4 regions of the Paenibacillus terrisolis genome follow, and region 3 is predicted to be linked to each of the others. Evidence: riboswitches for the same ligand, from Rfam matches in the RefSeq annotation. Region 3 holds a riboswitch; each other region holds the start of a gene.
What was found. A riboswitch is a leader RNA that binds a small molecule or an ion and turns the genes downstream of it on or off. The one in region 3 is predicted to bind cyclic di-AMP.
Positions count from the first base shown of each region.

Region 1: it holds a riboswitch for cyclic di-AMP, as region 3 does, so the genes downstream of both, ACI48K_RS08695 (hypothetical protein) here and ACI48K_RS23790 (C40 family peptidase) in region 3, are expected to answer to the same signal.
Region 2: it holds a riboswitch for cyclic di-AMP, as region 3 does, so the genes downstream of both, ACI48K_RS21115 (G5 domain-containing protein) here and ACI48K_RS23790 (C40 family peptidase) in region 3, are expected to answer to the same signal.
Region 4: it holds a riboswitch for cyclic di-AMP, as region 3 does, so the genes downstream of both, ACI48K_RS11705 (TrkH family potassium uptake protein) here and ACI48K_RS23790 (C40 family peptidase) in region 3, are expected to answer to the same signal.

Region 1 is NZ_JBKFGG010000006.1:222,188-229,355, forward strand. It holds gene ACI48K_RS08675 (FHA domain-containing protein) at 1-160, shown strand, start outside; gene ACI48K_RS08680 (glycerophosphodiester phosphodiesterase family protein) at 210-1,187, shown strand; gene ACI48K_RS08685 (hypothetical protein) at 1,309-2,106, opposite strand; gene ACI48K_RS08690 (hypothetical protein) at 2,190-2,759, shown strand; cyclic di-AMP (ydaO/yuaA leader) riboswitch at 2,757-2,952, shown strand; cyclic di-AMP (ydaO/yuaA leader) riboswitch at 3,056-3,235, shown strand; gene ACI48K_RS08695 (hypothetical protein) at 3,357-3,755, shown strand; gene ACI48K_RS08700 (signal peptide protein) at 3,784-3,891, shown strand; gene kdpF (K(+)-transporting ATPase subunit F) at 3,888-3,968, shown strand; gene kdpA (potassium-transporting ATPase subunit KdpA) at 3,998-5,668, shown strand; gene kdpB (potassium-transporting ATPase subunit KdpB) at 5,699-7,168, shown strand, end outside.
Region 2 is NZ_JBKFGG010000033.1:9,953-17,120, forward strand. It holds gene ACI48K_RS21090 (tRNA1(Val) (adenine(37)-N6)-methyltransferase) at 1-696, shown strand, start outside; gene rsmI (16S rRNA (cytidine(1402)-2'-O)-methyltransferase) at 693-1,583, shown strand; gene ACI48K_RS21100 (AbrB/MazE/SpoVT family DNA-binding domain-containing protein) at 1,712-1,966, opposite strand; gene ACI48K_RS21105 (HD domain-containing protein) at 2,287-3,576, shown strand; gene ACI48K_RS21110 (TatD family hydrolase) at 3,613-4,383, shown strand; cyclic di-AMP (ydaO/yuaA leader) riboswitch at 4,601-4,820, shown strand; gene ACI48K_RS21115 (G5 domain-containing protein) at 5,083-6,219, shown strand; gene rnmV (ribonuclease M5) at 6,333-6,887, shown strand; gene rsmA (16S rRNA (adenine(1518)-N(6)/adenine(1519)-N(6))-dimethyltransferase RsmA) at 6,884-7,168, shown strand, end outside.
Region 3 is NZ_JBKFGG010000046.1:15,327-22,494, reverse strand. It holds gene ACI48K_RS23800 (M1 family metallopeptidase) at 96-2,099, shown strand; gene ACI48K_RS23795 (hypothetical protein) at 2,489-3,319, shown strand; cyclic di-AMP (ydaO/yuaA leader) riboswitch at 3,541-3,676, shown strand; gene ACI48K_RS23790 (C40 family peptidase) at 3,681-4,172, shown strand; cyclic di-AMP (ydaO/yuaA leader) riboswitch at 4,426-4,563, shown strand; gene ACI48K_RS23785 (C40 family peptidase) at 4,568-5,047, shown strand; gene ACI48K_RS23780 (GNAT family N-acetyltransferase) at 5,282-5,785, shown strand; gene ACI48K_RS23775 (c-type cytochrome) at 5,955-6,314, shown strand; gene ACI48K_RS23770 (4a-hydroxytetrahydrobiopterin dehydratase) at 6,407-6,706, opposite strand; gene ACI48K_RS23765 (hypothetical protein) at 6,871-7,164, opposite strand.
Region 4 is NZ_JBKFGG010000010.1:6,001-13,168, reverse strand. It holds gene ACI48K_RS11710 (CPBP family intramembrane glutamic endopeptidase) at 1-1,184, opposite strand, end outside; cyclic di-AMP (ydaO/yuaA leader) riboswitch at 1,473-1,631, shown strand; gene ACI48K_RS11705 (TrkH family potassium uptake protein) at 1,704-3,038, shown strand; gene ACI48K_RS11700 (potassium channel family protein) at 3,054-3,716, shown strand; gene ACI48K_RS11695 (cation:proton antiporter) at 3,758-5,002, shown strand; gene ACI48K_RS11690 (LysR family transcriptional regulator) at 5,045-5,947, opposite strand; gene ACI48K_RS11685 (succinate dehydrogenase cytochrome b558 subunit) at 6,228-6,899, shown strand.

The DNA of each region.
Region 1 (7,168 bases), on a different contig from region 3:
ACAGACGGTTTGGCGGGACCGGAACCTTGGGGAAGACGGCGCGCCGGACGTAACGATCGACGAGCTCAGCGCGCTGATTTACCGTATCCGGAAAAAATACGGGAGAGATACCTTCCAGATCAATGCGATCCGGGGAAGCGGATATATTTTGGAAACCTGAGGGTGGTTATGGTACGGGGGGAACGGTTGTGAGACGGATAAAGGGATGGATGAAACGGAAGCGGTTTTGGCTCGTGCTCGGACTGATTGTTTTCGTATATTTGAATAATACTTCTTTATTGGCCGCGGAACGCGGCGGAGAGCCCAAGCTGCTGGCGCATCGCGGACTGGCGCAGACGTTTCCGATGGAAGGCGTTCAGAACGATACCTGTACTGCCCAGCGGATTTACGAGCCGGAGCATTCCTATTTGGAAAACACGCTGCCTTCTATGGAAGCGGCTTTTGCGGATGGAGCGGATATGGTGGAGTTCGACGTAAAGCTGACCAAAGACAGCCAGTTTGCCGTCTTTCACGATGCGACGCTGGATTGCCGCACGAATGCGCAGGGGACGACACTGGATTATACGATGGATGAGTTGAAGGCGCTTGATATCGGTTACGGGTACACGGCCGATCAAGGCAAATCTTATCCGTTTCGCGGCAAAGGCGTGGGGTTGATGCCTTCGCTGACGGATGTATTGACGCGCTTTCCGGACAAATCGTTCCTAATTCATATCAAGAGCGATAATCCCGATGAAGGCAGGCAACTGGCCGGCTATCTCGCCGAGGTGCCGGAGGAAGGCCGGAAACAACTGGCCGTTTATGGCGGGGATCAGCCGGTAGCCGCTGTGAAAGAGCAGCTTCCGGACATGCGGGTGATGTCCAAAGCCACGTTAAAGCAATGCTTGCTGTCTTACGAGGCTTCCGGCTGGACGGGTTATGTTCCGAATGCCTGCCGGAACACAGAACTGCACATCCCGGAAAAAATCGCGCCCTGGATTTGGGGCTGGCCCGATAAGTTCCTGAACCGGATGGACCGGGTAAATACCCGGGTGATCGTGGTGGGAGGCGATGGCAGCGAGTTTTCAAGTGGATTCGATACTGTCGCGGATCTTCGGCGCCTGCCGAAGGATTATTCCGGCTGGATATGGACCAACCGGATCGACCGGATCGGGAAAGCGCAGGCCAAAGTGCAGACCGGGGATTGAGCGATACAGGAGGGTGTCCCAGAAGTCATCTATGACGGCTTTTGGTACACCCTCTAATACTTATCATAACAGCAGAGCAGAAAAATCCTGCCAGATACCTGGTCGACTTTGAGGATTTGCGTTAGAACAGGTCAAACACCAACCCAAACACCAACCCAAACACCAACCCAAACACCAACCCAAACACCAACCCAAACACCAACCCAAACACCAACCCAAACACCAACCCAAACACCAACCCAAACACCAACCCAAACACCAACCCAAACACCAACCCAAACACCAACCCAAACACCAACCCAAACACCAACCCAAACACCAACCCAAACACCAACCCAAACACCAACCCAAACACCAACCCAAACACCAACCCAAACACCAACCCAAACACCAACCCAAACACCAACCCAAACACCAACCCAAACACCAACCCAAACACCAACCCAAACACCAACCCAAACACCAACCCAAACACCAACCCAAACACCAACCCAAACACCAACCCAAACACCAACCCAAACACCAACCCAAACACCAACCCAAACACCAACCCAAACACCAACCCAAACACCAACCCAAACACCAACCCAAACACCAACCCAAACACCAACCCAAACACCAACCCAAACACCAACCCAAACACCAACCCAAACACCAACCCAAACACCAACCCAAACACCAACCCAAACACCAACCCAAACACCAACCCAAACACCAACCCAAACACCAACCCAAACACCAACCCAAACACCAACCCAAACACCAACCCAAACACCAACCCAAACACCAACCCAAACACCAACCCAAACACCAACCCAAACACCAACCCAAACACCAACCCAAACACCAACCCAAACACCAACCCAAACACCAACCCAAACACCAACCCAAACACCAACCCAAACACCAACCCAAACACCAACCCAAACACCTCACCCGTCCGTCACTTCTTGAAATAGCGGCCTGTTATAGCCTTATTCCACTGAAGAGGCCTCATTCTGGATGAATAGCGCCATTTTATGGCCTTATTTATTCAGAAGAGCTCCTTTTCACTTGGTTTTGGCCGGTTTGCCGAAAATAGGGCCCTTTTGCACCGCTATTTTCAGGAAAATGCGGTCTCGGAGTGAAACAAGGCCATTTTGTACCGCTATTCGAGAAATCGCCGTTTGCCGTTTATTGTTGATTCCAGGCCAGGAAGGACCTGTTCAGCAAAAGGAAAGTTTGCCGGGACCGACTCAACTGCGCACGAGCAGCTCATCCTCGATGCCGGGCTCACTCCGGCTGACCGGAACGCCGGCAAAGCTGGCCCAACGCGGACCAGCGTGCTATGCATCAAGGGAAGCCGAAGCTTCCGGCATTTTCGACTTCGAATTTGCCGAAACCCAGCCCGGGGATCGGATGGATTTTGAGAAAAGTGAAGAAATACCGAATTCGGAAGAGTATTCGAGAGTTTTAGTGTGGTTCCCCACAGAAAAACGCCGGATTGGAGTAGTCATGCTTTTCGCATATTCTTTACAGGATAGCATGCCGAGAGTAAGATACGTTCATGAAATAACAATGATTACTATTTAAATTCAATCGCTGAATTTCCGAATAGGAAATCGGGGGAACCAAATGATGAGCGTAAGTCTGGTGTGGGAGCCGGACGAATGCGCATCCGGGGTGAATCCTTAAAGAAGAACGGCCATGGACCCTTCTTTGAGGTAGGGCGACTCTCACCGTCCGAATCCGGCAGCTAACCTCGAAAGCGAGGAACGGTTTATACCGCTCCGGAGAGAGGATGATGAAGCTTGTGATCGGAACAAGACCACAGGGCTCCTAAGCCTCTGTGGTTTTTTGCGTTTAAATTTGAAAAATTATAGTCATAATGAAAAAAATCGCTGAATCTTTCTGAAAACGAGAAAGAGCGGGGGAACCAATCGAAAGCCGCCAGGCGGCTTCCATGGGGTGAATCGCCGGGCATGGTTCGAGCAGCCTTTGTCCGGGGTAGGGCGACTCTTGCGTCCGAATCCGGCAGCTAACTTCGCAAGCGTCCAAAGAGAGTCCAAACATCTGTCGACTATAGACGCGTTTCATTAAACGTGCCTGAAGAAGCTGGCGACTTAGTTCTCTCTTTTCGCAGGGCTTCTTTTTTTGCGCCTTCGGCTACTAAATTGGAGGAGAATAATCATGAATCATGAGGAAGAATATATTCTGGTTTCTGCGCCTACGAAAGCGGGATTGGAATTTATTCGGACATTGCAAATCAAGAATCTGCCGTTTGCCGTATTGACCAACAATGAAAAAGAGAAGCGGCGGATGGATAAATTAGGCATAAAGCACATTATTAAAGTGGATACTAAAAAACATGATTCGTGGTTGATTCCCGATTTGCCAATTGGCCCTGTGTATCTATTTGAAAACAGTTTGCCGCTGTGCTGTTTGTATATTCAGATCTGCCAGTCCTGGACGAGAAAGCCGATCTATGTCATCGTCCACGGAACAAATTCCAGACTCGTCTACAAAGCGCTTGGAGCAGATTATGTTATTTATTCAAAAGGCGACAATGTTTCCTTTTTAATACCTTGAACACGCAAGAAGGGGAGGTACTACTGGAATGCTTGATGTGATTATGATCGGTTCGTTTGTGATTTTAACGGTATTTTGCCTCGGAATTGCGTCCTGGGCGAGCAGAGTGATTGATAAAGGAAGTGCGGAACAATGATTTGGGCTTTGGGGGTTATCGTTTTTTTGATGTTTGTGTATCTGCTGTATGTTTTATTGAATCCGGAGAAGTTTTAACTCAGTTGTCTTAGGAGGGTATGAAGGAAATGGTTGCCATTCTTTCCATTGGAGTCACGCTGCTACTCGCATTGCTTCTGGCTCGTCCGGCCGGATTGTATATGGCCAAAGTTTTCGATTATGAGAAGACGGGGCTGGATAAGTTTTTTGGCCCCATCGAAAAATTAATATACGCGATAGGCGGGATCCGACGGGAAAATCAGTCCTGGAAAAAATATGCCGCGTCGGTCCTGGTCAGCAACGGGGTTATGATCTTGCTGGTTTACCTTGTATTTCGGACGCAGTCCTATCTGCCGCTTAATCCAAGCGGAGTTCCGAACATAGAACCGACGCTCGCCTTTAATACGGCGATCAGCTTCATGACCAATACGAACCTGCAGCATTACAGCGGCGAAAGCGGATTATCGTATTTGTCGCAAATGATCGGGATTGTGTTCATGATGTTTGTGTCTCCAGCCACTTTGCTGGCTGCGGCAATCGCTTTTATCCGCGGACTCGCCGGCAAGCAGCTTGGTAATTTCTTTGTCGATTTGGTTCGTGCGCTTACTCGCATTCTGCTGCCGGTTGCGTTCGTGATGGCGCTTGTTTTTGTCGCCCTTGGCGTTCCGCAAACGCTGGAGCCTACGGCACTTGCCCATACGCTTCAAGGCGGCGATCAACTGATTGCCAGAGGTCCGGTCGCTTCATTGCTGTCGATTAAAATGTTCGGCACGAACGGCGGCGGGTTTCTGGGGGTCAACTCGGCACATCCGTTCGAAAATCCGGACGCGATCAGCAATTTGCTGCAAATTTTGCTCATGATGGTATTCGGTACAGCGATTCCGTTTACGTACGGGAAGATCGTCGGAAACGCCAAGCAGGGACGCGTGCTGTTCCTTTCCATGTCGCTGATGTTCATCATCATGCTGGTGATCTCGTTAACAGCCGAATACCATGGGAATCCGGTGCTGAACAGCTATGGCATCCAGCATGATCAGGGCAGCATGGAGGGCAAGGAGGTCCGCTTTGGCGTTGCGCAATCGTCTCTTTATTCAGTCGTGACAACCGCTGCCGAAACCGGGGCCGTGAACACGATGCATGACACGTTAACTCCGCTCGGCGGGTTTGTGGCGATATCCAATATGATGCTCAACACCGTTTTTGGCGGCGCGGGGGCAGGGTTCATGAACGTGCTGATGTACGCGATTATCGGCGTATTCCTGGCCGGTCTGATGGTCGGCCACACGCCGGAATTTTTAGGCAAAAAAATCGAAGGCAAGGAAATGAAGCTGGTTGCGCTCACGATGCTGATTCCTCCTTTCATTATTCTGGTGCCGACGGCATTAGCTCTGTGGTTATTTCCGGACACGATTTCAAATCCTGGCTTTCACGGTCTGACACAGGCGTTGTATGAATTTACTTCGTCCGCTTCGAACAACGGTTCCGGTTTTGAGGGACTCGGCGACAATACTCCATTTTGGAATATTTCCACCGGCATCGTGATGTTCCTGGGCCGTTTCTTCTCTGTCGTCACACTGCTGGCGGTAGCCGGATCGTTATTGGCCAAGAAGAAAGTCCCGGAATCTTCGGGAACGTTCCGTACGGACACGGGGTTATTTGGGGCAGTATTTATCGGGGCCGTCGTTCTTGTAGGAGCGCTCACGTTCTTCCCTGGGCTCGTGCTTGGACCGATAGCCGAACAGTTGACACTGCTGCCTTAAGCTTGAAAAGGAGATTGGAGGATCTTTGCCATGAGTCAAAAAAAATCCGCAATCAGCGGAGAAATTATACAAAACGCGATCAAAGAATCTTTTCTGAAGCTGGATCCTAGGGTCATGATTCGCAACCCGATCATGTTCGTCGTGGAGGTCGGTTTTGTCATCACCTTGATTTTGGCTTTTGCGCCCGGCACTTTCGGCGGAGATATTCCGGCCTGGTTTAACCTTACGGTTTCGCTAATCCTGCTGATCACAGTGCTGTTTGCAAACTTTGCCGAAGCATTGGCTGAGGGACGCGGCAAAGCGCAGGCCGATTCCCTGAAAAAGACGAAAAAAGAAATTACGGCCAACAAAATCAGCGGTACCGTCATTAAAAAAATTCCTTCCACCGAGCTGCGCAAAGGAGATATCGTCGTGGTGGCGCAGGGCGAGTTTATCCCCGGCGACGGCGAGGTGATTGAGGGCCTCGCCTCTGTCGACGAATCGGCGATTACCGGGGAATCCGCTCCGGTCATCAAGGAAGCGGGCGGCGACTTCAGTTCGGTTACGGGCGGCACGCGGGTCATCAGCGACCAAATCAAGGTTCGGATTTCGACCGATCCCGGCGAATCGTTTCTTGACCGGATGATCTCGCTCGTCGAAGGCGCAAAACGGCAAAAAACACCTAACGAAATCGCCCTGAGCACCGTGCTGATCAGTTTAACGCTCATCTTTCTCGTGGTCGTCGTGACGCTGCCGTTTTTCGGGAATTTTCTGAATGTCAATATCGAAGTCCCGATGCTTGTTGCTCTGCTGGTCTGCCTGATTCCGACGACGATCGGCGGCTTGCTCTCGGCGATCGGCATCGCCGGGATGGATCGGGTTACACAGTTCAACGTGCTGGCGATGTCGGGTAAAGCGGTCGAAGCGGCCGGGGATATCAATACGATTATTTTGGATAAAACGGGGACGATCACGTACGGAAACCGGATGGCCAGCGAATTTCTTCCCGTCGGCGGAGAGAGCGTAAATGACGCCGCCGAGTGGGCGGCCATCAGTTCGCTTAAAGATGAGACGCCGGAAGGCCGATCCGTCCTGGAGCTTATGAAAAAGGAAAACTATAGCTATAACCCCGCAGTGGGTGAGAACGGGGAGTTTGTGGAATTTAAAGCGGAAACGCGCATGAGCGGCATCGATCTGCAGGACGGACGCAAAGTCCGCAAAGGAGCGGTTGACGCCATCAAAAAATGGGTAACCGCGCAGGGCGGAAGCATCCCGTCTGACCTCGACGCGAACAGCGACCGGGTTGCTTCGGCGGGGGGAACGCCGCTGGCAATTGCCGTGGATAACCGCATTTACGGAATCATTTATTTAAAAGATACGGTAAAGCCGGGGATGCGCGAGCGCTTCGATCAAATGCGGCGGATGGGGATCAAAACGATCATGTGTACCGGGGATAACCCTTTGACCGCCGCAACGATTGCCCGCGAAGCGGGGGTTGACGATTTTATCGCCGAAAGCAAG
Region 2 (7,168 bases), on a different contig from region 3:
CACATCATACAAAGCGACGAAGTGTTCAGCTTTTCCATGGATGCCGTCCTGCTGGCCCGTTTTGCTTCGATACCGAAGTATGGGAAAGTCCTGGATTTATGCACCGGCAACGGGGTAATTCCTCTTCTGCTCACCACGAGAACAGAAGCATCCATCGAGGGCATCGAAATTCAGCCAAGAGTCGCTGATATGGCGCGCCGGAGCGTGGAGATGAACGGGCTTGCCGGTCGAGTTCTTATTCGCGAAGGTGATTTGCGTGAGTTGGTCAAAGAAACCGGGCACGGCATATATGACGCGATTACTGTCAATCCGCCCTATATGCCGGTGGCGAGCGGCGAAGTGAAACTGAATTCCCATCAGGCGATTGCCCGGCATGAAATCCATTGCAGTCTGGAAGAAGTCGTTGCGTCGGCGATGCGTTTAGTGCGTCCCGGCGGGAAAGTGTCGATGGTGCATAAACCTCAGCGGCTCGGGGAAATCCTGACCGTACTTAGACAATATCGCTTGGAGCCGAAAGTGATCCGGTTCGTTCATCCGCGGGCGGGGGCCGAGGCCAACATGGTATTGATTGAAGCCCTGAGAGACGGAAAACCGGACCTTCGGGTACTCCCGCCTCTCGTCGTATATGGAGAAGACGGTGAATATTGCCGAGAGATTATGGACATTTATTACGGACCAGAAGAGGGAAGAACATGAGCGTAAAAGTGCAAAAAAGTTTTGAGGAAGCACCAGGCAAAGAAGCCTATGGAAAGCTGTTTCTAGTGGCCACGCCGATCGGCAATCTGGAGGATATGACGTTCCGGGCCGTGCGGACTCTGCAGGAAGCGGATATCATCGCGGCGGAGGATACGAGGAATACGCGAAAGCTGCTTACGCACTTTGAGATTTCCCCGGTAAAATTGCTTAGTTACCATGAGCATAACAAGGCGGCCAGCGGACCTGAATTGATTCGCTTTATAATAGAAGGAAAAAATTTGGCGCTGGTCAGCGATGCCGGTCTTCCGGCGATTTCCGACCCCGGCAGCGATCTCGTAAAGCTTGCGCTGGAGGCGGGAATTTCGGTCGTTCCGATCCCGGGAGCCAATGCCGCCCTGTCGGCGTTAATCGTCTCCGGACTATCTACGGAGCGCTTTCAATTTCTCGGCTTTCTGCCAAGAGACAACAAGGATCGAGGAACGCTGCTGGAGTCGCTTCAGGATGATCCAAGCACACTGTTATTTTATGAGTCGCCGCATCGCTTGTTAAAAACACTCGAATCGCTTATCGATGTTTTGGGCGACCGGGAGATCGTGTTGGCCCGTGAGTTGACGAAACGCTATGAAGAAATGACGAGAGGGAAAATCAGCGATTGTTTGTCATGGCTTGAGGAACATCCGCCGCTGGGCGAATACTGCCTGGTTGTTAGCGGGGCGCATCCGGATCAAGTGAAGGAGAAAAAGGACGCTTGGTGGAAAACATTATCGGTCGAAGAACATGTTGCCCATTATGAGCAAGAGGACGGATTGTCGCGAAAAGAGGCCATGAAAAAGGCGGCGGGAGACCGTGGAGTTTCGAAAAGAGACATTTACCAAACGTTGTTATAGGCCCAATTAGCCCTTTAAGCAAAAAAAGGGGCCTTCACTAGGCCGGGTTCAAGCCTAGGAAGGCGCCAAGGAGATATGAAAAAGGTTAGAATTAACAGTTTCAGTAAATCTATTATATACTATATTTCTTAATTTGTCACAGGGTTAGGAAGCTCAGTAATACATTCGTGGCAAACAATTTTACCTTTGAAGTATGTCACGTTTTCGGCGTTGCCGCAGAAGATGCAGGCAGGCTCGTATTTTTTGAGCATAATCCGTTCTCCGTCCACATAAATTTCAAGCGCGTCTTTTTCACCGATGCCGAGTGTGCGGCGAAGTTCGATAGGAATGACAACGCGTCCCAATTCGTCTACTTTTCTTACAATACCGGTTGATTTCATCATTTCGATGACAACCCCTCTCGCTATAATTTTTTAATTGTCATTATTCGACATTGTTCTATCTTTTATGATATTTATAATACCAACCATTGCCAAAACAGTCAACCTATTTATGGTAGAGTTCATTATTATTTCTAAATTCGAGTTTTTATAGAGCGCAAATAGCCCTGTATTATAAGGGAAATCGGACTTTTACGAAGATTCGACATTTTGGAAATCTATATTTTGACACTTTTCGACAATGTTCGACACCATCTGTCGTCAATAGTCAAGTTCCTTCTTTTTCTCCCAAAAAACAGTTCCAAAATAAAGGAGTGTATGCCATGTATCGTCAGCTGCGCGAAGAAAAAGTGTTTAAAGATCCCGTACATAATTATATTCATGTCCAGGACGAAATGATTTGGTCGCTGATCAATTCGTCTGAATTTCAGCGTTTACGTCGAATTCGGCAGCTGGGCACTTCTTATTTGACATTTCACGGTGCCGAGCACAGCCGCTTCTCCCACTCGCTGGGCGTTTATGAAATCACGCGCCGCATCATTTCGCAGTTTGAAAGCGGCGGTTATGCCGGCTGGGATCACGACGAGCGGCTGGTCGCTTTAAGCGCCGCCCTGCTGCATGATTTGGGCCATGGTCCATTTTCCCATTCCATCGAGCAGGCCTTCCAAATGCATCACGAGGATTGGACCTGCAAAATTATGCTTGGCGACACGGAGGTCGGCCAGGTGCTTCGGCGCATGGGTGAGGATTTCCCCGAAAAAGTCGCCGCGGTCATCCGTAAGGATTACGGCAATCCGATTGTCGTCAATCTGGTCTCCAGTCCGCTTGATGCCGACCGGATGGATTATTTGCTGCGGGACGCCTATTTTACCGGGGTCAATTACGGCACGATTGACATGGACCGGATTTTGCGGATGCTGCGTCCTCATCAGGGCCGGGTAGTCGTCAAGGAGTCGGGCATGCACGCGGTTGAGGATTATTTGATGTCCCGTTACCAAATGTACTGGCAGGTATACTTCCATCCCGTTACCCGCAGCTCGGAGATCATTTTGCGGCAGATTTTGCGCCGGGCCAAAGAGCTTTTAGAGGCCGGGCATTCGTTTAAGTTCTTGCCGGATCCTTTGCCGGGACTGTTTAACCGTGAATTAACGGTCCAGGAATATTTACTGCTGGATGAGGCGCTGATGCAAACGGCCTTTATGCAGTGGAAGCAAGAGTCCGATCCTTTGCTCAGTGATTTATGCGGTCGATTCTTGGAACGTAAATTGTATAAATATGTAGAATGCGAATCGCTGGATTTGGAAACGATCGAGGGAATTCGGGAGGCGTTTGCTAAGGCCGGGCTTAACCCGGAATACGATCTGGAAATTGATTTTCCGACCGATCTGCCTTATGATGTGTTTCGTCCGGAGGAAGCTTTCGGACAGAAGCAGATCTTGCTGCTCGACCGACGCGACCGGCTCCGGGAAATTTCCGAGGTGTCCGACATTGTAAGGTCGATCAGCGGACTCCACCGCGGCAAATTTCATTTGTACTATCCCGACAATAAATTATCCGCTGTGATCGGCCGGCTGCCGGCAAACATTGCAAGGATTTTCGAGCAGCAGCATTAAGAAACGAATCAAAAAACAGCCTGGGAGGAACTATCGATGATGTTATTCGACACCCATACCCATATGGATGCGCCCCAGTTTGACGAAGATCGTGAGCAAGCGATTGCCCGCGCGGTGGAACAAGGGGTTACGCGTATGATCAATATCGGCTTTAACCGTGAAACGATCCCGACGACGATGAAACTTGCGGAATCTTATGACTTTATTTATGCCGCCGTCGGCTGGCATCCTCAGGATGCGATTACGATGCAAGAGGGCGATTTGGACTGGATCGCTGAATTATGCAAGCATGAGAAGGTCGTGGCCATCGGCGAGATCGGTCTGGATTATTACTGGGATACGTCACCGAAAGAGGTTCAGCACAAAGTTTTCCGCGATCAAATCGGCCTCGCTCGCAGCCTCGGAATGCCCATCAGCATCCATAATCGGGAAGCGCACGAGGATGTAGTCCGAATTTTGCGCGAAGAGAAAGCGAGCGAAGTCGGAGGTGTGCTTCACTCCTTCTCCGGTAGTTGGGAAATTGCCAAAATGTGTCTGGATTTGGGATTCCATTTGTCGTTCGGCGGACCGATAACGTTTAAAAATGCAAAACAGCCAAAGGAAGTTTTAGCCAAAACACCGATGGACCGTTTGTTGATCGAAACCGATTCCCCATATCTTACTCCGCATCCATTTCGAGGGAAAAGAAACGAATCCGCCCATGTACGTCTGGTTGCGGAAGCGGCGGCCGAGTTAAAAGGGGTGTTCGTGGAGGAAATCGCCGAAATTACCTCCCGAAATGCAATGGAACGATTTGGAATACGGTGAATTCCGGAGCAAATGGGCCGAAAAAAGCAGGATTTTCGAAATATGAATGCTTTTTAACCAGAAAATCCAAGTTAGTTACATTTTTTTAACCATTTTTTTTAAAAAACGTGGTTGATTCGTCCTTTACAACATGCATGGAAACAAGTTAGAATTTCTTCTGTAGTCATTTTGGCTCACTCGTCAGTTGGGCGAGCCTATTCGATGACTTTGGTTCCATGAACCAGTCTCGCTGAATCTCCATTTGGAGAACGGGGGAACCGATACAGGAATGGTTAAGGGCAGTGCTTAGAGCACCGGCTGTTGCTGTATTTGATTTCTTTACAGGGTCTTAGGGGTGAATTCGAGGTCATTGCGCCATGAGCGAATGAACTGAGAAAGGGCGGCTCTCTTTCGTCCGAACCCGACAGCTAACCTCGTAAGCGTCAATAAGAGAGGTAACTCGTGCATCCTATTACACCAAGACAATTCGGAAGCCACGAAGGAGTTCCTCTAACTCTTTCTTTAGGCTTCTTTTGTTTTTGAATAAAAGTAATAGGGTCATCATACTGTTGTTAAACAGGAGGTGACATATGCCAGGTAGACTGGGGCAGGATGCGAAATACGGGGGATTTCACCGCGTTTCGTAAAAACGATCTGTAGTCACGTCAAACGTATCATGCATCGACCTAGACGGCGGGACTATGAAGGAGGACGGACGAAATGGGCATTTTCCACAAAGAAGACACCCATCAATCACGCTCATCCAGCATGTCTTACGCAATGCGATGGAAGCATGAGAATTTACGTCAGATTTCGATTGTTGGAGTTCTGACCGTCGCAGTGATCATCATCATCCTGATTTGGCTATTTGGCCAAAACGATAAAAAAGAGACTTCTCTGGTAGCGGAAGGCAAGATCCAATCGGCCGAGACAGGCGTGTCTCAGGCGGATCTTAAGAAAGCGCCAGTCGGTATGCTGAGCAAGCAAGATTCAGCAGTCCAGCTTCTTGCCGGCTCGCAAGGGGCGGACAATCATTTTGTTGCCGTGCATGCGGTTCCGGTAACCGTAAGCGTGGACGGAGCAACGAAGGTTCATTTCACCACGAAAAGCAGCGTACAGGGGGCCATCACCGAGCTTGGCATCGCCCTGAGCAAAGACGATAAAATAAAACCGGCGCTGGGCAGCGCGCTAACGTCTGATTCGGATATCAAGATCGTCCGTGTCAGCAAGCAAACTGTTCAGGAAAAAATTACAGTTCCGTTCACCATCGTGAAGACGTCAGACGAGAACCTGCTTAAGGGCAAAACCAAAGTCCTTCAGCCGGGAAGCAATGGCGTGGTCGTTCACAACATCGAAAAGGTGTACGAGGATGGCAAATTCGTAACGAAGCGGTGGCTTGGCAAAGAAGTGGCGGTAAGCGCTCAGCCCAAGGTCATCGCAGTTGGCGTCAAAAAGCCGGCAGAGGTCAAATCCGCAAGCATTACCCGTAATCCGAACGCGGTAAATATCAGCGGGCTGACCACAAAAGGCGGCGTGTCGTTTAAATACAAAAAGGTACTTAAAAACGTTACCTTAACGGCTTATTCCTCCGAAGAGGAAGGTATCGGCACGAGAACCGCTTCCGGGACGCGCGTAACGCAAGGAAGAACCATTGCGGTTGATACCAGCATCGTTCCGCTCGGATGGTGGGTCTACATCGAAGGGCTCGGCTTCCGCAAGGCGGAGGATACCGGCGGCGCTATCGACGGACATAAGATTGACGTATATTACGACTCGCTCAAGGCAGCGACAAATTTCGGGCTCAAAAAGGGCCGTACCGTATATGTCATCGGTCCGACAAAGCCTGAATTAAACTAACCTCGTTTTACTTTGCGAGGGGAATAAGATAGTATTAGGATGATGAATAAGACATTGGATTAGAAGAGGAGCCTTCCTCTTCTTTTTGTTGTAAACGGAAGGGAAGACGGCACATGATCAAAGAGGTCATCGTGGTGGAGGGGCGCGACGATACCGTCGCGATTAAACGGGCCGTGGAGGCCGACACGATCGAGACGGGCGGGTCGGCGATCAACGAGACGACGCTGCGAAAAATTGCCCTGGCGCAGGAGCGGCGGGGAGTTATTATTTTTACGGATCCCGACCATGCGGGGGAGCGAATCCGTAAAATCGTCGCGGCCCGGGTTCCGGGGTGCAAGCATGCCTTTATACGGGAAGCGGACGCCACGAAACGCGGAGACATCGGCGTGGAGAACGCTTCGCCGGAGGCGATCCGCGAAGCGCTCTCCAAGGTCCGCTGCGAGCTTCAGGGAGTGGAGGGGCTCATTGATTGGGCAGACTTGATAGAGGCGGGCCTGATCGTTCATCCGGAAGCCGCTGCACGCCGGCGGGTGATGGGAGAGCTGCTTGGCATCGGATACTGCAACGGCAAGCAGTTCCATAAACGGCTGACGGTGTTCAAGATCAGCAGGGAAGAATTCGCGGCCGCCCTCGCGGAGCTCGAAGACAAAGGAGTCAATCACCCATGAACAGGAATGAAGATGTTTCTACGCCGCGCCGGACGAAGGAAATTATTCAACGGCACGGATTTTCTTTTAAGAAAAGTCTGGGTCAGAACTTTCTGATCGATCAAAATATACTCGGCAAAATCGTTGCAGCCGCCGGTTTGGACGCGTCCAAGGGGGCTCTTGAAATCGGGCCGGGGATCGGCGCATTGACCGAAAAACTGGCTCAGGAGGCCGGGAAAGTGGTTGCGGTGGAAATCGACCAGCGTCTGCTGCCGATTTTGGAAGAGGTGTTGGAGCCGCAC
Region 3 (7,168 bases):
GGAGCCGGTTCAGATTAATTTAATTTTAGCTAATAATCTCCCAGATGCAAACATATACATGCTTTAGATGCTTGTCAACGGGAGGTATCCATTGTATGACCCGACGAACTAATATCTTCGGCATTTCGATCCTTTCTCTATGCCTCATCCTGGGAACGGCCTTTTTTGCGCTTCATCAGCATCAAAAACAGAACCTGTCTTCGTTTGCTCCGGAAAAGGGCAAGCCTGGGGCCGTCCAAAAAGCGAGCAAAACGCCGGTCGCCCCGCCGATTGAAAGCATTCAGCAGCCTAAGGCGGAGGTGCTAAGCAACCGGGTCACGGAATACCACATCGACGTGAAGCTGAACGAGCAGGAAGGCACATTGACCGGCACGGAGTCGCTGACCTGGACCCATCCCGGTAAAAAAAGCGTAAATGAGTTGTATTTGCATTTATATCCCAACGCATTCGCCTCGGGCGATTCAACCTTTATGAAGGAATCCGGAGGCAAGCTCCGCGGCGATGTCATGCCTAAAGACGGCTGGGGCTCCATGGAGCTCACGGAGTTGCGGACGACCGACGGAATCTCCTTGCTCCACCGGATTCAGTACGTCCAGCCCGACGACGGAAATTCAAAGGATAAAACCTTGGTGAAGGTGCGGCTTCCCGTCTCGGTTCAAGGCGGAGAGAGCATCACACTGAACCTGAAATTCACCGTCAAGCTGCCGAAGGTCTTTGCCAGAATGGGGACTGCGGGCGATTTCGTCATGGCCGGCCAATGGTTTCCGAAACTGTGCGTCTATGAACCTGTGGGGACGCGCGACCGTACGACGGAAGGCTGGAACCTGCACCAATACCACGGGAATTCCGAGTTTTATTCCGATTTTGGCATATACAGCGTAAGAATCAACGTCCCGGAAAAATACACGGTGGCGGCAACCGGATTTCCGACCAAGGCCGCGGTTATTCAAAACGGACGAAAGTTCGTGCAATATTACGCCGACGACGTTCATGATTTTGCCTGGTCCACCTCACCCGACTTCGTTTACGCGGAAGAGCCCTTCTCGTCCGCAGACGTACCGGGGGTCCGCATCAAGCTGTACTTGGATCCCGCCCACGAGGATCTGAAGGAACGTTACTTCTACGCCGCCAAAGTAGCATTGTCCAACTTCAGCAAATGGTACGGGCGTTATCCCTACTCCACTCTCTCCATCGTCGTGCCCCCCGCACTGGGGAACGGAGCCGGAGGAATGGAATATCCAACCCTGATTACCGCCTTTGGCGCAAGCAGCGATACTCCCGGTTACGACGAACTGGAAAGGACGGTTATTCATGAAATCGGGCACCAGTTTTTCTACGGCATGGTCGCCAGCAATGAGTTCGAAGAAGCTTGGCTTGACGAAGCTTTTACCTCATACGCGGAAGATAAATTGATGGAGCAGGAATTCGGCATTACCCCGAATCTGCCGATTCAGTCGGCTTTGATCACAACCCCGGCTTCACTTACGCAAAACGCCTGGAAATACGGATCCGGGGACAGCTATGCCAAAAACGCATATTACCGCGGCAAATTGATTCTGCTTGATATCGAACGGCGTGTGGGAACCCGGACGATGAAACGGATTATGTCGACCTACAGCATCAAATACCGGTTCAAGCATCCCACAACCGCGGACTTCCAACAGGTTGTCGAGCAGGTTACGGGTCGCTCTTGGAAAACCTACTTCTCGCAGTATGTCTATGATGGGAAAATGGCCGACTTCTCGGTCGATCGAATCACGGTGAATCAGGTCAACCGGAAGGGCACCGAAGTATACGAATCCACGATCGATATCAGCCGAAAAGGCGGATCCGCCCCCAAAGTGCCGCTGCTCTTCACCTTCAAGGACGGTCACATCGTCCGGAAACAGTGGAACGGGGAAGGCAGCAAGGTTCAGCTCAAGCTGGATTACAAAGAACCCTTAGCCTGGGTGCAAATCGATCCCGACTATACCCTCGTGCTCGAAAACAAGCACATCAACAATTACTTGAAAGCCGAAGTCCCCGAACCAGTCAGAACCCGCTCCAATATCAGCGTAACCAAGCTGCTGGAGACCGTGCTCGGCTCGTTCTTGTGGTGATCGGGCTTAAAAGCTAAATAAGTTGAACCAAAGATTGAATCCACATAACGGCAGCCGTGTGAAATATTCTTTCGATTGCTGTTGCTCCTGGTTTTCTTTGATTCATTTAATTCAAATGGATTAGAAATCCGTTCACAAAGGCGAATGCTTACGAAGTAGTTTTGAAGTGCTTGAAACTTTAAAAATGGTTCAATAATTCAGATTTTCAGCACCGAGAAGGTTGGATGAAGCTAGGGACTGAGTAGCGGAGCGTAGGCTGAACCTACGTGAGCAACGGAAGGCCCGGCTCAATTCAAGATTCGATGCCGATTAGGCTTCATGCTTAGCTTTGTGATCAAAAGATGAATTATTGAACTACCCTACTCACAAAACTTTAAGGAGAGAAGGATATGACCTATGTGCGCCAAGGCTGGAGCCTGATGAAGAACCAGTTTCCCTCCGTCATCATCCTGTTTTTGTACCAGCTGCTGTGGGGGATTTTCCTTTACAGGCTCATCGACACCGCAGTGACCCAGGTACTGCAAAGATACCCTGACCCGCCGCCCACCGGGCTCAGCCGGATCCTGTTCCTGTTCGAAGGACAGCTCGGGCTAAGCACCAACCCGGATGTACGCCTGTATTTCTGGCTGCTGATTGGCATGACTGCGGTCCGTCTGCTGATGACCCCCTTAATCCAGGCCGGAATTCTTTACGGACTTGTTCCAAATGACGCCAGAGGAACGGGGCTTCCTCTTTTTCAGGGAATGAAGGAATTCTGGAAGCCGGTTGTCCTTTTTTATATCCTGGAGCTTGCGCTTACTTTGCTGCCTTCGCTCTGGATTATTCCAAAGCTGACCTCTCTGTGGCCCGGCCTGCTGCAAAAAGGACTTGACCTGCCATCCTCCTTAACGATCCTCGGCTATGTGCTGGGCTGGCTCGCTTACGGATGGTTCATCCGGCAAACCTTGCTGTTCGCATTGTTTGGCTACTTGTTCAAAGCCGGTGTATGGAATTCCCTGTTGATTTGTTTCAGGCATCTTCTTCAGGGTCTCGCCATATCCCTGATTCTCATCGCTTTCGGACTTGTTCTTTTCACTTTATTCGGCACGGTTTCTTGGATTTGGACCGGCCTTCTCGCCCTGATTCTGCAGCAATCCTATCCTCTTATTCGCAGCGCGTTTAAAATATGGAGAGTCACCTCTCAATATCGGCTCTGGCAAGCCAAGTCACAAAATAGTTAATTTTTTTTCACCACTTTCAAACCTTGAAAGCACAAGGCCTCCGCGGATACGCGGGGGCCTTGTGCGTTAAAGTGCCCTCTTAAACTTGTTAATTAACCATTGCCAAAAGATGCCTGTATTTGTTACAATAACAACAGCACAATTTCAGTAACAGTTTTGTAATCATTTTTGTCACCTTTGGCAAGAATCTTCTACTGAATGACGAACTAGTAATTTCAGGTGTGAACTAAGAGCCGAATTCCCTTCGCCAGGGAAACGGGGGAACCATTTTGGGTGAATTGATTCCGAAGTCAGGAATCATAGGGGACCTTCAACCGAATCCTCAAGCTAACCTCGTAGGCATTGGAAGGAGCATAACTTCTTGAAAAAACAGTTAGCCGCAGCAGCAGTAAGTTTTGCCATTCTTTTCACAATTGGAGCTGGTAGCGCTTTCGCGGATTCCAAACTGGACACTGTAGTCGATTCGGCTCTTGGATCCAGCTATGTATCCGGTGGAACAACCACAGCAGGCTTCGATTGCTCTGGATTTACGATGTACGTGTACTCTAAGCTTGGTATCAAGCTTCCTCATCAATCCGGCTCTCAATACAAAATGGGAACCGCCGTTTCCAAAGATGAGTTGATCCCAGGCGACCTGGTTTTCTTTAACACTTCCGGCAAAGGCGTTTCACACGTAGGAGTATTTGTAGGCGACGGGAAATTTGCTCATGCCTCCTCTTCCAATGGAGTAGTCATCAGCAAATTAAGCGAAAAGTATTATGTTGAGCGTTATGTTGGCGCTAAACGCGTTATGAGTACCGACAAATATGAAGACGTTACAGGAGATTCCGCTGAGCAAGACAACGTAGAATAATCAGGAACCGGAAACCCGCAAGAAAGTGATTCGATGCTTCGATCATTTTCTTGCGGGTTTTTTCTATTTATTTGGTATTTCCCATCTAGGAATCATTACCCGGCTGACGGCCATTTCAATCAGGACTTAAGCCTTCTTTTTCTTAAATATCAGGCATCGAACTTGTCAAAGCTGGGCGCGTTTGGTAGAATAACCAAAGGCAATAGTAACAACTTTGTAATCTTTGCTGTAACTTTGTTTTTGTGCACATACTACAACAAAACTGCCGAATTCCCGGTGCACGGGAAACGGGGGAACCACATCAGGGTGAATTGATCTCGCTCCAAAGGGATCATAGGGAACCTTCAACCGAATCCTTAAGCTAACCTCGCAGGCCTCGGAAGGAGCAAGACATCATGAGAAAGACGATTGCAGCAGCGGTAACGAGTTTGGCTTTGGTGTTCACTATGGGAGCCGGAAGTGCCTTTGCGGCCACACCGACTACGACTACTTTGAGCAGTGTCGTCAAATCCGTATACGGCACACCTTACAAATTCGGAGGAACCACCCTTGCCGGGTTCGATTGCTCCGGATTTACCAGATACGTGTTCAGCAAAATCGGCGTTCAGCTTCCTCGCGTATCAACCGCCCAATACAAGCAAGGAACGCCGGTAGCCAAAAGCAACTTGAAAGCGGGCGATCTTGTCTTCTTCAATACGCTTGGCAACGGAGTATCCCATGTTGGCATCTACGTCGGTGACGGCAGCTTTGCGCACGCCTCTTCCTCAAAAGGCATCCGCATCGACAAGCTGAGCAACAACTACTACAACAACCGTTACGTTGGAGCGAAAAGAATTCTGAGCCAATACAAATTTTCCGTATTTGCCGCAAACTGATTTCATGAATCTTTATTTGACCCTCTATTTTGGAGCCGCCCTGATTCTTGCCGGAATCGGAGCGGTTTTTTGTTCCCTGCTTATATAACGAGATAAGCCCGCGAAAGGTTACCGTTTTCCTGCGTGTTTCAATTGAATATTTACAAGCCCGTCTTTTCCCGGTAGAGTGAGGTTACAAGATTCTACGGAGTTCATCTTAGTGACGGCATTCCTACATTAGAAGGAGGCGCAAAGATGGATAAGTTTATCCCGGAATTTCATGTCGTTCCCATGGAGGAAAGTCATGGCGCGGAAATCTGCACCTGGCGTTACGACTCCCCTTACGATATTTATGGCTGGCTCCCGTGGGAGCAAATGAAAGCGCTTGATGTGGAGTTTGGCAACCCGGTTTTGCGGGCCGAGCAATATGTTTCCGTTTTAGACGAGAACGGAGTAATGGCGGGTTTCGCCCAATATTTCCCCCTTACCGGCGTAACACGCTTAGGAATTGGCATGAAGCCTGAATTATGCGGACACGGCCACGGAAAGGCGTTTGTTTCCGCAATCGTAAAAGAAGCGGTTCGCAGAAATCCGGACCACGAGGTTGATCTGGAGGTTCTCACTTGGAACAACCGGGCGATCCGGGCTTACCAGAAAGCTGGCTTTACGATCACCGACCTATACGAGAAAATGACCCCCGGAGGCGTATCCAAACCCTTTTACTGTATGGTCTACCGTGGAGATCCCGGTCTTGCGTAAGTGCCGCTCGCAACTGCATTCGACCAAACCGACAAATCGCCTATGATAAATTGCACTTTAATGGCAGTATTTTTCGTTGATTGTGTGCTATTTTTGACATAAAGGCTATGATCCACCATATTGTTCCGTTATAATGGAAATGGTAGCTTACATATGGAGGGGCGATGGAATGCAAAAGTGGATCATGAGCGGACTTTTTTTCGCGGCATGCGCTTTGGCTGTCGTGCTGATGTTCACCCTGCCGGGCAGGGAGCAAACCGAACAGGAGGCTAAGCCTCAAATGCCCGCAGTTACTTTAAATGCCGAGCAAGCCCAAGCCACGGTTGAGGCGAACTGCATCAGTTGCCATGGAGACCAGCTGCAGGGACAGGTAGGTCCCAACCTGCAGAAGATCGGAGCGGAGCTGACGGCTGACGAATTGTATGGAATTATTACCAAGGGCAAGGGCGGAATGATGCCTTCATTCAAAGATCGTTTGAAAGATGAGGAAATTGCTAACGTCGCGATGTGGCTCTCCGAGAAAAAATGACGGCATCGGCGCAAAGCAAAGCAAGCCCGCCGGGAACCTGAAGTTCCTGGCGGGCTTTTTGGCAAGCTATCGATTTAATCGCCCTCGACCCGTCAATCGGCGGAACGCGTTTTTTCAAATGCCTCATTATATTGCTGGGCTTCTTTGATGTCTATCGCCGTAATTCCGCCTTCCTCCCAAGTTGTTAAACGAAGCGTCACGGTTTTGTGGTCAATGGTGATAAAAGGGTGATGATTAAACGCCTCCGAAATGGCGGCGACCTCATCCACAAAAGCAATCCCTTTCATAAAATTGGAGAACGTATATTTTCGGTAAATCCAGCGTCCTTCCTCAAGCTCCCATCCTTCCAATTTTTCCAGGTGCGCCTCTATTTCCTGCGGTGTAAACGGCATTTTTCTTCCTCCCCGTTCTCTTCAAGAGCTCCCTTTAGATAACGGTTTCACTGATGTTGTGCCGGGCTCTTTGCTACATATTGTATTCCCCTGATCTCATCTTCATGCGCCTTAGTCCAAAGAGACTCTATAACATCATCTATTATTAAATATTTTGTTTGCCATCAAACCAGCTTGATGGAGGTAAGCTCTTCTTCCCCGATAAGGAAATTTATCCGATGCGTCTCGGCATCGTAAATCACAACCGCGCTTCCTACCGAAATCACGGGTTCCGTCCCAAGCCCGTAGAACAGATCCTCGGCCAGCGCCTCCCATACCTCATTTTTTTCTTCAGCAGACAACCGTTCCCAATCTTCCTGCTCCATTTCGAAAAATTCGTAGCTATCCGAGATGCGGCCGACTGCGGCCGTCAAATCTGCCAGAATATATTCATAGTCCCTACCGTGCTTTACTCCCACGGGC
Region 4 (7,168 bases), on a different contig from region 3:
AAAAAGATGACGGACTGTGCGCCCAGCAATATCAGGGCCCAGGCATAGGCGTCGGACACCGCGCCCAAAACATGCCGTCCATATCCGGACTCCTTGGCGCGCGGCCACAGGGCGATTCCTTGTTTGCGCCACAATCCGTCTCCCCCAACCAAGGAGAAATAAACGGAGGCGGCAAGGATCAGGGTAACTAATCCCTGGATAATGAATCCGATAAGCAGCACGGCGGAAGACATGCTCTCTTTTTGGAAAACGGGCAGCATGTTGATCGTACTGGCGGTCGAAAGAACAAAGTAGACGGAAGCCAGGAAAATCCCTCTTTTAAAAGACGTGTGCACCCGTGTCAATCCGCTGTAGACGATGGCCAAAATGCCCAGAACAAACGTGAACAGGGCATAACCGCCAAACGTCAGCCAGTTGGCAATCGTGGTCTGATGAGCCACGTAATCGGTATGTGATTTCGGAACGCTGAAGGAAGCTTCCATCGAAGAAACCTGGCCGTATTCGAAGCTGAATTTGATTTGGGCTTTGGATTGCCCGACCTTGAAATCCGGGATTTGGTACAACAAGCCGACTTCGCTCTCATTGGCTGCTGGTTGAATCCCGCTTTTGTTAAACCCGAAATACGTCAAGTAAGGCTGGGCTAATTTTTCTTTCTGCTCCAGCGTCAAATCGCCTTCCCAGGAGCGCAGGCTGTCGACGGTTTCCGAACCATTGCTTAGCATATCCTGCTTATTTTTATTGCTGGCGGTCGTGATTTCTTCGAAGCTGACCACTTTTCCGGTCGTCATGTGGACGTCTACGGTTAATGCGGACAACACTTCATTCGGGTTATTGAAACGAACGCGAAAGACGTCATAAGGAAAGTTCTTGTCATAGGATTTCAGAAACGGGCCGAGCAGATCTTCTTTGGCCAAATAACCGTATAAATCCGATTGCGTTTCATATGTAACGAGAGCAGGCTTAAGTTCTCCTTCCAATTGAAGCTGGGATGCGGCGAAATCTTCGGCAGCGCTTGCTGCCTGCTGTTTGGAAATCGTTTTCTCCTGCTGCTCCATTTGCAGCGTTTCCGACGCGTCGGTCGGGAGAACCTGAACAAGGATAAAAACGATAAATCCGAGCGCGGCCATCAGCCAAAGCGTTTTGGGCTTGATTTTCCTCCCAGAGGTTTGCGATATCAAGTTCATGGTTAAGCTCCTTTAAAATTTTTGTAAAAGGGATTATTTTACTGCAATCGCGTCACAGTAAAGATATCATAGGGCGTACCCCGCGCGCCAGAGACGGTGATGAAAATATAAATGAAAACCTCCAATAATCGAAGATAAGTTCCCCAATGTGTTAGATTTAGCGAGATCATAAGCTATGAGTTCTTGGTTTTCACGATTTTCAAGGCTATTTCATCGAAAAGAGCCATTGTGATAGGTTGGATTATGGATTATAATCCATTTGATAAAAATGAAATGTAACTCGATGAAAATAAAATACGGCCGAATTTCATTTGAAAACGGGGGAACCGAATTTTCCGGGGTGAATTTCGCTTGGAGCCGGCAGGAATGCCGGGTAAGAGAGCGAATAGGGCAACTGTGCATGTCCGAATCCGTCAGCTAACCTCGTAGGCCTTTGCAACAGGAGCCAAACCCGAAAGGCATTGGATTTCCAGTGCTTTTTTCTTTTGTTTTTCCTAATTAAGCGATGAGGTGAATAGGTTGCTATCCAAATGGTTCAAGTTTTCTCCGCCCCAGATTCTTGTGCTGGGTTTTGCCCTGATTATTCTTCTGGGCGCGCTGCTGCTGATGCTGCCGATCTCAAGTACACGGGGAGAGACGACGCCTTTTATCGATGCTTTGTTTACGGCAACCTCGGCAACCTGCGTAACCGGTCTGGTCGTTCGGGACACGGGAACGTATTTTTCCACATTCGGGCAAGTCGTGATCATGCTGCTGATTCAGGTCGGCGGGTTGGGATTCATGACCATGGCAACGTTATTTTCTCTCGTATTTAAGCGGAAAATATCGCTGAAGGACCGTCTGCTGCTGCAGGAGGCGATGAACCAGAATTCGATGGAGGGCATCGTTCGGCTGATCCGCAAGGTGTTGATGTATTCGCTCGTCATCGAGGCTTGTGCGGCCGTGACTTTCGCGCTGCGCTGGGCTTTTGACATGCCGTTTGGCCGGGCGGTCTATTTCGGAGTCTTTCACGCCGTCTCGATGTTTAACAATGCCGGATTTGACCTGTTTGGCGAATACCGCAGCCTGACGCAATATGTCGGCGACCCGGTCACGAATTTTGTAGCCATGTTTTTGATCGTCTCCGGGGGGATCGGGTTCATCGTCTTGTCCGATCTCATTGAATTTCGGCGCCACCGCAGGCTGTCATTGCATTCCAAAGTCGTGTTGTCCATGACGTCCGCACTGATAGTTGTCGGGGCGCTCGTTATTTTTATATTCGAATTCACGAATTCCAGAACACTGGAGCCGTTAAACTGGAGCGCGAAGATCTGGAGCTCGTTCTTCCAATCGGTAACGCCCAGAACGGCGGGAGCCAACACACTGGACATCGGCGCTTTGCGTCAGGCCACCCAGTTTTTTATGATCATCCTGATGTTTATCGGGGCGTCGCCGGGCTCCACCGGGGGCGGGATCAAAACGACGACGTTTACGATTCTGGTCGGCGCGGTGATTTCCATGATCCGCGGGCGCTCGGACTTGGTGTTGTTCCGTTATCGTCTGGCCCAGGAACGGATTTTCAAAGCGGTTACGCTGGCGATGTTGGCCTTGTTTCTGGTTATTGCCGTGGCCATGATCTTGTCGACGACGGAGGATGCCAGCTTCCTCAGCATTCTGTTTGAGACAACGTCCGCCTTCGGTACGGTTGGTTTGACCATGGGATTGACCGGCAAGCTGACTTTAATCGGCAAAATCATCATCAGCTTCACCATGTTCGCCGGACGGCTGGGACCTCTTACGCTGGCATACGCGCTCGGTCCGAAAAAAGGTAAAGAATTATATCGCCATCCGGAAGGCAAAATGATCATAGGATAAGGGGATTAATCTACAATGAAAACACAGCAGTTTGTGGTGATCGGGCTGGGACGCTTTGGATCAAGTCTGGCTCTGGAGCTGATGGATCTTGGTTACGAGGTGCTCGGCATTGACCGGAATGAGGAAATCGTGGAGGCTTTGGGCGATCAACTCACCCATGCGGTCGTGGCTGACCCCACCGATGAAGAGGTGTTGAAATCGCTGGGCGTGCGCAATTTTGACTGCGGCATCGTGGCGATCGGCAGCGACATTCAGCTAAATATTCTGTCGGCCATTTTGCTGAAGGAGCTTGGTATGAAAACCGTCGTCGCCAAGGCGATCTCCGTTCTGCACGGGCGGGCGCTGGAGAAGCTGGGCGTGGATCGAGTCATTTACCCGGAGAGGGACATGGGGATTCGCGTGGCCCATCAGCTCGTAACGCCAAACCTGCTGGATTACATCGAATTGTCCAAGGAATACAGCATCGTAGAGATGAATGTTCCTGAATGCCTAAACGGCAAAATCGTCGGCGATCTCAATCCGAGAGCCCGTTTCGGGTGCAGCATTGTGGCAATCCATCGCGAAAGCGGGATTATCGTAGCTCCGACCGCCATGGACCAGCTTAGCCAAGGCGATATTATGGTTATCATCGGCTCCAAGAAAAATATCGAGCAATTTGAAACGGTAATTAATCAATAAAAGGCCATACATGTGGCTTCGACAGTTGGAGTGTGACTCATGTGGAATCGGCTGTGACCGAATCGATACATCATTTTCTTATTTTAGTGCTGTTCGTCTTAAGTGTCGGCATGCTTGCCGGAAGGCTCGCCGCTTGGCTGAGACTGCCGGACGTTGCCGTGTTTATCGCCGTCGGGATGCTGTTGGGTCCCGGCCTTCGCCTGCTCCATGAATCCAGCGGATCGGTGGTTAATCAGCTGATCCTTACGGTGGGCTCGGCGCTAATTTTGTTTGACGGCGGGAGGAACTTGAAGCTCAGCGGGCTGCGCAAGGTCTGGATCACGTTGTCGATGCTCAGCGTGCCGGGGGTCTTGATCACAACGGCCGTTGTGGGGACGGGAATTCATTATCTCTTTAACGTGGATTGGATTTTCGCCTTTTTGGCGGCGGCGGTGATTGCATCGACCGATCCGGCCTCGATCATTCCGGTATTTAAACAGGTGAAGATCAAAGAGCGGGTTCGGGAAACGGTAGAAAGCGAATCGGCGTTCAACGACGCGACGGGTTCCATTTTGACGTTTTCGCTCCTTGCTGTCGTATCCGGCGGCGGGACTTTGAACTTCGGCGACATGTCGTCGGATTTCTTGGTTACGGCTTTTGGGGGCATTTTAACGGGGATTGTCATTTCGGGTCTGCTCACCTTTTTAGCCGGACATGCCCGCCACGGATTTTTAAAAGAGTATTCGACCATCGTCATGATCGTGTGCGCGCTGGCATCGTATCTTATCGGGGATTTGCTGCATGTCAGCGGCTTTATGGCCACCTTTGTGGCCGGGATCATTTGGGGTAACGCGGATACGTTCGGCTTGTCGCTCGAGCATAAGGAAATCGAGATCGGATCCTTTGCGGAGAACACAACGGTCATGATGCGGATGCTGATTTTCGTTCTGCTGGGCAGTCAGGTGAATTTTTCGACGCTGGGCCATTACTTCTGGCCAAGCCTGGCGGCAATCCTGCTGTTGATGTTCGTGGCGCGTCCTTTGACCGTGCTGCTATGCGCTCTGCCGGATCGCAAGGTCAAGTGGTCCTGGCGGGAGATGCTGTTTATGTCCTGGGTTCGGGAAACCGGCGTTATTCCGGCGGCGTTGTCGGGCATGATCGCCGGGATGGGCATCGCGCATGCCGAGGTGATTTCGGCCGTGACGTTTATGGCCATCGTGCTCACCATTATCGTCCAGGCGAGCACCACCGGCTGGGCTGCCCGAAAGCTGGGACTCGAGGTGAAGGAAGCTGCAGAGAAGCCTTAACGGCTGGCGCTGCAGCTTCTTTTTTTATCCTTCTCATGCCCTTCACAAAGCCATTTCCTTGAGAAGATTATCCTTGATGTCGGTGATCCATTCCTTCGTTTCGCTGCTCAGCCCCGATTTATCGCCATAAACCAGGCAAGTTTCTCTCCGGGTCTGCTCCAGTTCTTTCATCGCTACGGAGACCAGTCCGTTGTCCCGCAGCAATTGCGACCGCAAATAGGATTTAGGCAGCAGTGCGGCCGCTTTGCAGGTGGGAAGCAGTCTGACGATCGCCTCGAAAGAATCGATCTCCATTCGGATATCGGGGATGATGCCGTATCGGCCGAACAGATCATCGATCAGCTTTCTGTACCAGGTCCCCTTGGAAAAAATGATCATCGAGCGCCCGTTCAGATCCTCCATTTCCGCGCTCGCCGCAACCGTCAGTTCGTGTCCCTTGGGAACGACCAGCTCCAAATGGTCCTGAAACAGCGAAATGCATTTTAGTCCCGATTCGTTGATTGAGGAGGCGATGACGCCGATATCTATCTTTTTGTCGCGAACATAAGAGACGATTTCGTGGGTTTTCCCCGTAACGAGCTTTAGCTCGATATCGGGGAATTTTTGCATGAGCGCGGTGACGAGGGGCGGCAGCGTAGTCTGTATCGTGGTCAAGCTGGCGCCGACGGTTAAAATTTTGCGCTCCGCCGCCTTGAGCCGGGTAACCGATTGCAGAAAGTTTTGATGCCGCTGCCGTTGATCAAGCGCGTAGTTGTATGCTTCCTGACCGACGCGGGTCAGCTCAAGCCGTTTGCCTTTGCGGTTAAAAAGAATTACCCCCCACTCCTCCTCCAATTTGGCGATTTTCCGCGAGAGAGCCGGCTGAGACAAATTAAGCAGCTTGGACGCTTTGTTCAAACTGGATTGTTCAACGACGGTAGTGAATACAAGCAGTTCTTCTAACATGCAAGGTTCCTCCATAGGATGAATAGGAATGTGAAGCTCCTGTTTTGCGCGTTTTCCTTATGCGAAATTGTTATAACTATTAATAAATATATAGCAATTCCATTATAAGTTGAAAAGGAGTAACATAAAAAGTGACACAAGATGTTCACATGTTACTTTTGTAACAAAGTGTTTCGGCCGCAATGCTGTGGATTTTGTCATATACTTTCTGGCGGCCTATCATTATTAAATTTGCCAATGACGAAAGACAGATGGAAACGGGAAAGGGGTACGTGCACTTATGAAAGGGTTTTATTCCAGAAAACTGCATTCGCTTCTGGGTGTGATTCCGCTAGGTTTTTTCTTTCTGGAACACATGATTACCAATTTTTCGGCCGTGGAAGGCGGGAGTCAGGGGTTCAAGGATAGCGTGGCTTTTCTGAACGGCCTGCCGCTCGTCCTGGTGCTGGAGATTGTCGGCATTTGGCTGCCGCTGTTATATCATGGCGTTTACGGTCTTTATATCGCTTTTCAGGCGAAGCCGAATAACGGCCGCTTTCGGACCGAACGGAACATGAGGTATCTGTTGCAGCGCATTACCGGCGTTATCGCTCTGGTCTTCGTGATCTGGCACCTGGTCGAGACGCGATTGCAGGTTGCGCTTGGTAATGTGACTCATGAAGAGCTCGGCGGCGTCATGCACGACATTGTGATGAATCCGGTATTTTTCACGCTCTATTTAATCGGGGTCATTGCGGCGGCGTTCCACTTCTCCAACGGATTATGGTCGTTTATGGTGAGCTGGGGAATCACGGTGGGACCGCGGGCACAGCGGGTTTCCTCTTACGTCTGCATGAGCCTGTTCGCGGTAGTGGCGGTGATGTTCGTCGTATCGCTGGTGGCGTTCCGCGGCGCGGAATTCCAGGCGGATGGCGCGGTTTTGCTGCAAACGGCGAAGGCTTTGATAGGGTAAGCGGTTGCCAGTTTGAGAGTTCGGCTGTGGCGGTACCGTAATGCCTGACTGAAATGACCGAAGGTTGAAGAAGAAGGACAAAGGCGGACAAAGGTTGAAGAAGACGGGCAAAGGCAGATAAAGGCGGATAAAGGCTGATGAATAAATAGGCATGGCTTATAGCGGGGCGTATTGTAAAAAGTTGGAACATAGCCCAGCCATAATGGAACGTTACGCAAGAGTTCTGACTTTAATTTCACTCGACCCTGAGCTGAATAACTGCAGATCTG